One region of the Corallincola holothuriorum genome, then DNA from elsewhere that is predicted to be linked to it. Evidence: predicted binding sites of a transcription regulator. Region 1 holds the regulator's gene; the other holds the start of a gene.
What was found. The regulator sigma-54, encoded in region 1, starts transcription at its own class of promoters, with help from an activator protein. The targets are predictions, from matches to a motif close to GTTGGCACGNNNNTNGNNT.
Positions count from the first base shown of each region.

Region 2: fliS (flagellar export chaperone FliS) is a predicted target of sigma-54. The motif match lies at 3,303-3,321, and genes of this name have one in related genera.

Region 1 is NZ_QPID01000005.1:68,557-73,815, reverse strand. Features, by position in the region: gene kdsC (3-deoxy-manno-octulosonate-8-phosphatase KdsC) at 1-193, shown strand, start outside; gene lptC (LPS export ABC transporter periplasmic protein LptC) at 190-750, shown strand; gene lptA (lipopolysaccharide transport periplasmic protein LptA) at 740-1,270, shown strand; gene lptB (LPS export ABC transporter ATP-binding protein) at 1,274-1,999, shown strand; gene DU002_RS09455 (RNA polymerase factor sigma-54) at 2,089-3,585, shown strand; gene hpf (ribosome hibernation promoting factor) at 3,617-3,904, shown strand; gene ptsN (PTS IIA-like nitrogen regulatory protein PtsN) at 3,913-4,362, shown strand; gene rapZ (RNase adapter RapZ) at 4,359-5,231, shown strand; gene DU002_RS09435 (HPr family phosphocarrier protein) at 5,237-5,259, shown strand, end outside.
Region 2 is NZ_QPID01000013.1:41,668-46,926, forward strand. Features, by position in the region: gene DU002_RS17585 (sigma-54-dependent transcriptional regulator) at 1-244, opposite strand, end outside; gene DU002_RS17590 (sensor histidine kinase) at 246-1,445, opposite strand; gene DU002_RS17595 (sigma-54 dependent transcriptional regulator) at 1,699-3,141, opposite strand; gene fliS (flagellar export chaperone FliS) at 3,422-3,841, shown strand; gene DU002_RS17605 (hypothetical protein) at 3,834-4,139, shown strand; gene pseB (UDP-N-acetylglucosamine 4,6-dehydratase (inverting)) at 4,172-5,179, shown strand; gene pseC (UDP-4-amino-4,6-dideoxy-N-acetyl-beta-L-altrosamine transaminase) at 5,176-5,259, shown strand, end outside.

The DNA of each region.
Region 1 (5,259 bases):
TGATCTGGTTGATGCCCCGGTGATGCAACAGGTCGGACTCGCCATCAGCGTGCAAGATGCTCACCCCATGCTCCATCGCTTTAGCCACTATAAAACCGTGATCCCCGGTGGACGAGGAGCAGTGAGAGAGGTGTGCGATCTAATTTTGCAAGCACAAGACAAATTAGAGACAAGCCAAGGTTTGAGCATATGAACCGGGTTATTCTTTTTACCGTCATACTGTTTGGGGCTGCCATAGGGCTCTACTACTATCAGAGTTTGCTAAAGTCCGAGATCGATATTAATGCGGAGAATCAGGGACAACAGCGGCCTGACTATACGGCCAAAACACTGCGCAGCAGGATTTACAACCAAGAGGGTCAGCTAGAGAATCAAATCTGGGCCAGCAACATGAAGTATTACAATGGTTCGATGACTCTCACGCAATTTGATGCGCCCAAGTTAGTCGTCTACCCAAGCGGTAAGCGTTCTGGTTGGACCTTAAACGCAAGCCATGGTGAATTAGAGCAAAACAACCTACTGCGTTTATCAGAAGATGTTGTGATCACCATGCTAACAGCACAGAATCAAACCAATACCTTACTGACAGATTATGTTGACATAGACCTGACAACCAATGATGTCAGCAGTGATCAACCAGTCACAGTAAAAGGGCCTGGCTACCGACTCGATGGAGTTGGATTAAAGGGCAACGTCGAACAAGAGCACATCGAAGTGCTAAATGATGTAAAAGCGACCTATGAACCTTAAAAATAGATTCACCTTCAGCTTAGTCGGCTTATTGCTGACCACATCGGCTTCCCTAAGCGCCGTTGAAAGTGACTTTAATAAAGAAGTCCGCGTGGATGCAAAACGCCAAAGTATCGATATTCAAAAAGGCATTATTTCCTTCTTTGACGACGTCACGGTAAATCAAGGCACATTACAGATCTTTGCCGACACTTTGCAGGTTGAGCAATCCGCGGGCGCAGGAAAAGAGGTGCTCATCGCAGTCGGTAAACCAGCGAAGTTCAGTCAGGTCTTGGAAAGTGGTCAAAAAATGCATGCCGAAGCTGCAGAGATCCGTTACCGATTAGCAGATAACACTATCCAATTAACTGGTGCAGCGGTACTGACGCAGCAAGACAGCGTCGTGAAAGGCGAAACTATTCATTACGATATCGCCAAACAAAAAATGGTCGCAGAAAGTGGCACAGATAAAGATGATCGCGTGACAACCATTTTTCTCCCCGAACAGCTGCAACAACAGCTCGGCGAAAGTAAGGAATAAACCATGGCGACATTGAAAGCCAGTCAATTAGCCAAGAGCTACAAAGATAGACAGGTAGTTAAGAATGTCTCTTTAGCGCTGAATGATGGCCAAATAGTTGGCTTATTGGGACCGAATGGGGCCGGTAAAACAACCACCTTCTATATGGTGGTTGGACTGGTACCCAACGATAAAGGGCGCATCACGATTGACGATGAAGATGTGACCCTTTCACCCATGCATATCAGAGCGCGCAAGGGGATCGGTTACCTGCCACAGGAGTCCTCCATCTTTCGTAAACTCAGTGTCGCTGACAACATCATGGCAGTACTGCAAACCCGTCCAGAGTTAAGCCGGTTACAGCGCACGGAAACCTTGGAACATCTGCTAGAAGAGTTTAGCATCACTCACATAAGAGATAGCTTAGGTATGTCACTGTCAGGTGGTGAACGCCGTCGAGTAGAGATAGCCAGAGCGCTGGCTGTGGAACCTAGGTTCGTGCTGCTGGATGAGCCTTTCGCTGGCGTAGACCCTATCTCAGTCACAGATATAAAAAAGATTATTCAACACCTAAGAGACCGTGGTCTCGGTGTATTGATCACTGATCATAACGTGCGAGAAACACTCGATGTGTGCGAATATGCTTATATCGTTAGCCACGGAGAGTTAATCGCCGAAGGAAAACCGGAACAAGTGTTAGCCGACCAAAAGGTACGAGACGTATATCTCGGGGAACAATTCCGGCTATAGTGTAAGTAACCAGCGTTGATACATCGGGCTCTTTTGAGTGCCGATTAACGATGACAGCAACAGCATTATTTTAAATGTCACGGAAGTAGATGAAACCGTCATTACAGTTACGTTTAGGTCAGCAACTCACCATGACGCCGCAATTGCAGCAAGCAATCCGGCTATTGCAATTGTCGACGCTCGACCTTCAGCAAGAGATCCAAGAAGCGCTGGATAATAATCCGCTACTCGAGCAAAACGAAGCGGAAGAAACCAGTGAGCAAGTTAATGGTGAAAGCCATACCGCGACTGACAAGCTGGAACAAACCACGGCTAATGCTGAAAATAATCAGTCGGAAGAGCGCGAAGATGCAGCCATGGAAACATCTGAGGCGCTCAACCAACAACAAATCAATGAAGAACTGCCTACCGATACAACCTGGGATGACCACCTTTCAGCAGCGCCCGTTTCAGGTTCCTCGTTCAGTGATGACGCCGACTTTACCTATCAAGGCGAAACCACAGAGTCGTTGCAAGATCATCTGGAATGGCAGATGCAATTAACCCCGTTCACAGATGTCGACAGAGCCATTGCGACATCGATAATCGATGGGATTGATGAATCGGGTTACCTGACGGTCACCGCCGACGATATTCTTGCTTCTTTAGGGCAGGAAGATATCGAACTTGATGAAATAGAAGCGGTCATTAAGCGAGTACAACTGTTCGACCCTATTGGCGTAGGTGCCCGCACATTGCAGGAGTGCCTGCTGGTACAACTCAATCAGTTTGCCAAAGAGACACCTTGGCTAAAAGAGTGCCGCCAGGTTATTGGTCAGTATATTGACCTGCTAGCCAGCCGGGATTATCGCCAATTGATGCGCAAGACCAAACTGAAAGAAGACCAGCTACGTGAAGTTCTGCGGGTGATCCAGTCGTTGAATCCGCGCCCCGGCAGCGCAGTGATCAGCGGTGATGAGCAATATGTAATCCCCGATGTGTCGGTAATGAAAAAAGCTGGACGTTGGGTGGTTGAGCTAAACCCTGACTCGGTACCCAAGCTGAAAGTAAATCAGCAATACGCAGCGATGAGCCGGACGGTAAAGAACACTACTGACAGTCAATATATACGCTCTCATCTGCAGGAAGCGAAGTGGTTCATCAAAAGTCTGGAAAGTCGTAACGACACCCTACTCAAGGTCGCCAACTGTATCGTACAGTTCCAACGCGACTTCTTTGAGTACGGCGATGAAGCGATGAAGCCAATGGTACTCAATGATATTGCCTTAGCGGTTGATATGCACGAGTCCACCATCTCTCGGGTAACCACACAAAAATATATGCATACCCCGCGGGGTATTTTCGAACTCAAGTATTTCTTCTCCAGTCATGTCAGTACTGAAAGTGGCGGAGAATGTTCTTCAACGGCAATTAGAGCGTTAATCAAGAAACTTGTGGCGGCAGAAATCCCTAATAAGCCTTTGTCAGATAGCAAGATTGCTGACCTACTGGCAGATCAGGGAATTCAGATAGCGCGGAGAACCATTGCGAAGTATCGGGAATCCTTGTCTATTCCACCGTCAAATCAGCGAAAAAGCCTGCTATAGCAGGCAATAAAACTAAATAAGGATGAGGTCTATGCAAATCAATCTTACCGGCCATCATGTAGAAGTAACAGACTCTCTGCGAGAGTATGTCGACGGAAAATTTAGTAAATTAGAGCGCCACTTTGACCACATCAACAATGTCCACGTGATCCTCAATGTTGAGAAATTAACCCAAAAAGCCGAAGCCACACTGCACCTAAATGGTGGAGAGATCTTTGCGAATGCAGAGCATCGTGATATGTATGCAGCTATTGACTCGTTGATCGATAAACTCGATCGGCAAGTAATAAAACACAAAGAAAAGCTAAATGCTCACTAGAGATGTCTATGGATATATCATCCATACTTAGCCTGGACTGCACCCGAAGTGCAGTCCATGGTTCAAGTAAGAAACGAATATTAGAAATGGCCAGTGAATTGGCAGCCAAACACTTGCCAGAACATGGCCACAAAGCCATTTTCGAAAGTATTCTAGAACGTGAAAAGAAAGGCAGTACCGGTATAGGTAACGGCATTGCCATTCCCCACGGTAGGATCACTAACGCCAATAAAGCAGTCGCCGTGTTATTGCAGTGCGATGAGCCTATCGCCTTTGATGCAATTGATAACAAACCGGTGGATCTGATTTTCGCCCTCTTGGTTCCAGAACAGAGTTGTCAGGAACATCTGAAGACCTTGTCGGCTATCGCCGCCAAATTGTCAGATAAACAAGTCCTCAAACAGCTCCGTTGTGCCGCTAACGATCAACAATTATACGAAATTATCACCGATTCATGACCAGCACTGACGTGGCCGCAAAACCCAAACTAACGATTGTCAGTGGCCGCTCAGGCTCAGGCAAAAGTGTTGCGCTTCGCGTATTGGAGGATTTAGGTCACTACTGTGTCGACAACCTGCCGGTAGCCATGCTACCGACACTGGTTGCTCAAGTAAGTGGGCACTATAGCGATATCGCCGTCAGCATTGACGTCAGAAACCTGCCCGAAGACCCTCATACGCTGGAAACAATTCTCGACCTTTTATGTCAGCAATGCCGCTGTACGGTTCTGTTTATGGATGCGCAGCAAAGTGCATTGATCCAGCGCTTTAGCGAAACTCGACGGCTCCACCCACTCTCCAAACATGGTGTATCTCTGGAGCAAGCGATTGAAGCAGAGCAGCGCTTACTTGAACCGCTTATCTCCCGTGCCGATCTTCAGATAGACAGCTCTCAGTTGTCGATACATCAGCTCAGCGATCTGGTGCGAGAACGGTTACTAGGCAATGCTGATCGCCATCTGGTTTTAGTATTTGAGTCCTTTGGCTTTAAATACGGTATTCCGCAAGACGCTGATTATGTGTTTGATGCACGATTCTTGCCCAACCCCCATTGGGAACCAGAACTACGCCCCATGACCGGATTAGATGCCCCTGTTGAGCAGTTTTTTAGCCGCCAACCTATCGTGGCCAAATTCATCTGGCAGATAAACAACTTACTCAATACCTGGTTGCCACATCTGGAACTGAACAATCGAAGCTATGTAACCGTCGCTATCGGTTGCACCGGTGGACAACACCGTTCTGTGTTCATTGCCGAAACATTGGCAAAACAGTTCAAAGAGTTACGTAACGAAATTCAGATCCGTCACCGAGAACTAGGTCATTAGTCTTTATGACACAACGCATTGAAAAGAA
Region 2 (5,259 bases), on a different contig from region 1:
TCATCATAAGCACGGGCAGTTGCGGCAGTTTACTGCGAATAGACCGCAACAACTGTAGCCCACTCATCCCCGGCATCTGCACATCACTGACGACAATATCAAACTTGCCACGGGACAGTTGTAACAGCGCAGCCTCGCCGCAATCGACTTCAGTTACCTGATACCCGGAAATCATCAGGGTATCCACTAAGGCTTCACGCAAGCCGGCGTCATCTTCAACGACGAGCACTTTGGTATCGGCCATCTTAACCTCCCCACGCCTCTTTTAGTGGCACTTCAGCGCTAAGCTCATCTTCATTACGTATGGGAATGAGTAGCTGCACACATGTACCCTGACCCTCGCCGGAGACAAGGCTCACCGAGCCTTTATGCGCCGACGCCACCGCTTGAACCACGGCCAGGCCTAAACCTGTTCCTTGGCTGCGGCTGGTAAAAAACGGTTCTAATACTTTCTTCTGCATCGCCTCAGGGATCCCCTTGCCGTTATCCCGGATCTCGATTGCGACCATCTGCTGCTGACGTTTCGCAGAGACATGAATATTGGTCGCTGATGCTTGTAAACTGTTGTGCACCAGATTGCTGATGGCGCTGGCCAGACTACTGGCGTTACCTAGAATTTCGATATCTGGCTCAGGCAACTCGATCTGCAACTGACTGCGACTTTTACTAACCATGGCTTCGACCCGCGACTGCAGATCGGACAAAAGCTGTTTCATGGAGAGTGGTGTAGCGGCGATCTGACTGTCGCTACGAGCAAATAGCAGCATATCGTTCACCTGCTGCTCTAAGTCTTGTAAGCGTGCCAAAAGCTTAAGGTGAAACGCTCCACGATTTTCTGTTGTGAGGGTGTTATTACCCAAATTTGCCGCGTACAGCATGGCAGCGCTAAGTGGCGTTCTCACTTGATGAGCCAATGACGCCACCATTTTTCCAAGCGCCGACAAACGTTGCAAATGACTGATCCGATTTTGTAGTTCACGGGTTTCGGTTAGATCCGTCATCAAAATCAACTGACCAGGCTCAGGCGATAATGCAGTCAACGCCAACTTCACTCGCCGACCACTGGCCAGAGAGATCTCATGACCATCATCAGCCTGCGGCGAAAACGCCCGAGAGATAATGTGTCGCCATGGCTGACCGATCAGCGGCTCACCCAGCATCTCGAGTGCAATAGGGTTGGCTTCACGCACGATGCCGTTACCATCCAATACCACAATCCCAGCAGGCAGGATCTCCATCAGGTGCTGCATACGACTGGCGTTATTCTGCACCCCGGTCGACGATACCTCGGCGTGAAGGCTCTGTTCATTCAACTGGCGCTTTGCCATCTCACCCATCACTACAGATTCAGATCTGAGTGGCACCTTCTCGGTAGCGAGAAGCTGGGGAGGAAACTGTCCATTGCTGGACTTAGCTTGATCGGCAACATTGCTCGACTGTGTCATCTCTATGTCGCTCCTTTTGACGCGATACCGAGATAAAGCCAAGAGCGTGCCAACTATTTCAATCTCATGTTTTAATTAATAAAAACTGAAACAATCTAGTTAGAACAGTAGATGTAGACAGGGTTTTGACGCTTTCAACAGCGGGGAATATCAAACACGTTCATTGCCCCAAGAGAGCTGGAAGATAAAAAAAGCACCTCAAATTTGAGGTGCTTTTTTTATTCAGTAACAGATGTGGCAGTTAAGCCGGTAGCTATTCATCATCTCTGGCGATCTGATACTTACGCATCTTTTCGACCAGCGTGGTACGGCGCATACCTAACTGTTCCGCAGCGCGAGCCACGACCCAGTCTTGGCGTACCAGTGCCTGCTGAATGTAGTCAGTTTCCAATTCAGATAGCATCTCTTTGAGATTGATCCCTTCATCCGGCAACTCATGGGGAACTTGAGGCTCGGCAATCAGTGGCTCAGCGTCTTCACGGAATAGTGCGTTTAATGACTCACGCTCCATCACCTCTTCGGAATAGACCGGCTCATAAGGATCAACGTCAATATGCCGATACTTAGGCGGCAAGTCACTGACATCAACCACACCATTGGGATAGAGGATCACAAGCCGCTCAACCAAGTTGGAAAGCTCACGGACATTCCCCGACCATGGGTGCAGCATTAAGGAGTCGATCGCTTTATCAGTAAAACGTACCGACGCATTGTGCTCAGCTTCTAAGCGAGAAACCAGCTCCTGCAATAACAGCGGTATATCATCCTGACGCTCACACAGAGCAGGCATCTCAATAGGAAATACATTCAGGCGATAGTAGAGATCTTCACGGAATTTACCCTCCGCGATCATCCCTTCAAGATTTCGATGCGTCGCCGCAACAATACGAACATCGGCCTTAACCAACTTCGCACTGCCTACCCGCTCAAATACCCGCTCTTGTAGCACGCGCAGCAGTTTCACCTGCATATTGGTCGGCATATCACCGATCTCATCAAGAAACAGTGTGCCCCCCTGAGCAAGTTCAAAGCGACCTTTACGGGTGGTTATCGCACCAGTAAACGCACCTTTCTCGTGGCCGAACAATTCGCTTTCCAATAACTCAGCCGGAATAGCACCGCAGTTGACCGGAACGAAAGGGCCATCACGGCGAGAAGAGAGATAATGGATATTCCGCGCGACAACCTCTTTACCTGTCCCAGAATCACCGAGAACAAGCACATTAGCGTCTGTCACTGACACCTGTTCAATAAGTTGCCGCACTTGGGCGATAGCATCGCTGCGCCCCACCAAGCTGCGGAACAGTTTAGTCTGAGTCGATGTTTGCGGTTGCCCACCAGGGCGTTTGCGATGATAGTCCTGACAGCGGTGGATCACTTCGGTCATCTGGGGGTAATTAAATGGCGCCATCAAAGACCCCACTAAATTGGGTAAAACGACCCCTTTATCATCACCAAGCAGCACATAAGGCTGTAGTGGATGGACAGAAGCTAAACGCTGAATGAATTCTAATGGGTCTTCATCGGCAATATCGCCAATAAATACCGCACGCCAGCAGTCTTCACTGTTAATCAGAGAAATATTGCTAGAGCTAGTGATGCGGCATGATTCACCAACAAATCCTAATAAAAGCTCTAACTGTGCTCGGCGATCACTATTATCATCAATGACGAGAACGTCAGATAATCCCTGCATAAATGAAACCTTTCACCCTCTGGGCCTGCGGAGTTCCCGCCATTTCCTTGACGCAGGAGAAACCGTCTTTTTTTCGAATCATATATTATTATTGGCTTCTATTGTATTGAAAGTGCCTGATAGAGCAACAATGGAGTGCGAGCCAGCTCTCAGTTTAGATGGCTGGCACTCAATTTGCTTACACAAATGAGAAGCAGATCCGTCTGCGCAGATATTTGACGCTGCTACTATGAGTAGCAACTGCACAAACGCGACTAAGAGCAGAGTAAGGTACTTAAAAATGGCAAGAACATCGATCCAACAATATGGCAAAGGAACGGTTAACTCGTTGACTGACGCCGATCCCCATACTCAGGTTGCCGCAATCATGGCTCATATTCTGGGCAATGTGGCAGCAGCCAGAGGGGCAATTGAACGGAAAGATTTTGAAGTTAAAGGCCTGAAAATTGGTAAAGCCATTGAGCTGCTAACGGTTTTGCAAGCCAGTTTAGATATGGAAGTTGGCGGGGAGATCTCGCGCAATCTGTTCGATCTTTATGACTTCTGTATTTTTAAGCTGGGCGAAGGTTCAGTCTCAGGAGATCTTGAAGCCTTAGATGCTGTCACCGGCGTGATGCGCAATATCAAAGAGGGCTGGGACGGTATTCCACAAGATGTCAGAGATGATTTAGCCCAAAAGAAGGCTGCTGAAGGTGGCTAAAACGGAGAGCGATACAGCTTCAAGTTTGCTATCCCGTGGCAGGCAACTCACCAAGCAACTCGAAGCGGAGATATCAGCCGATGCGACACTCCAGGCACTTGAGATAGAGGCTTGGCTGGCCGACGTGCGCTCATTTGCGGAAACATCAGAAGCGCAAAGCTCACTGGAACAGCTAAAAGTGATAATCGACAAAGTGAAGATAGCGAGCACCAGTGCAAGAAAAAGAACCAAAGAACAACTACTGAAATCCAAGCGCGCCAGCAAAGGCAAATTAGCCTACCAACAACAAAATAAATAGAAAGACGCTAAATAAGAGGGTAAGGAATTAGGATGTTTGACGGCAAATCGATTCTCATTACAGGTGGTACAGGGTCTTTCGGCAAAAAATACGTTCAGACCCTACTTAAAAATTATCAACCCAGAAAAATCATTGTTTACTCACGAGACGAACTGAAACAGTTTGAAATGCAGCAGCGCTTTAACGAGCCGTGTATGCGCTATTTTATCGGTGATGTTCGAGACAAAGAGCGTATGATCCGTGCGATGAAAGGCGTTGACTACGTCATTCACGCTGCTGCGCTAAAACAGGTTCCAGCGGCCGAATACAACCCGATGGAATGTATCAAGACCAACATCAACGGTGCCGAAAACGTCATTGATGCCGCGTTGGCCAACAACGTGGAAAAAGTGATAGCGCTATCCACCGACAAAGCCGCCAGCCCGGTCAACCTTTACGGAGCCACTAAGCTCTGCTCAGACAAGCTGTTTGTCGCGGCAAATAATATCTCGGGTGGCCATGCGACCCGCTTTTCTGTTGTTCGCTACGGTAACGTCGTCGGCTCTCGCGGGTCTGTCGTTCCCTTCTTTAACAACTTGATCGCCGAAGGCGCAGATCACCTCCCTGTCACCCATGAAGAGATGACCCGGTTCTGGATCACCCTGCAGCAAGGGGTCGACTTTGTCCTTAAGAACTTCGAACGTATGTTAGGGGGTGAAATATTTGTTCCCAAAATTCCTTCCATGCGTATCGTTGATCTAGCCAAAGCGATGGCTCCAGATTTGCCGATTAAAATTATCGGTATCCGCCCAGGCGAGAAGCTACACGAAGTGATGTGTCCAAGTGAATTAAGCTACGACACATACGAATTCCATGACCACTACGTTATCACCCCAGCCATTCGCTTTTACAGCAATGAACGTTCAAACGAATTCACCACCAACGCCATAGGTGAATCAGGAACGCCAGTGGAGCACGGGTTTGAATATAACTCGAAGAATAATCCAGACTTTTTGGATCACGAGGGGTTATTAGCTTTTAACGAGATGGCTAACGCATGATCCCTTACGGTAGACAATCGATTGACAGTCATGACATAGACGCGGTCGTTGACGTACTCAAATCTGATTTTTTAACGCAA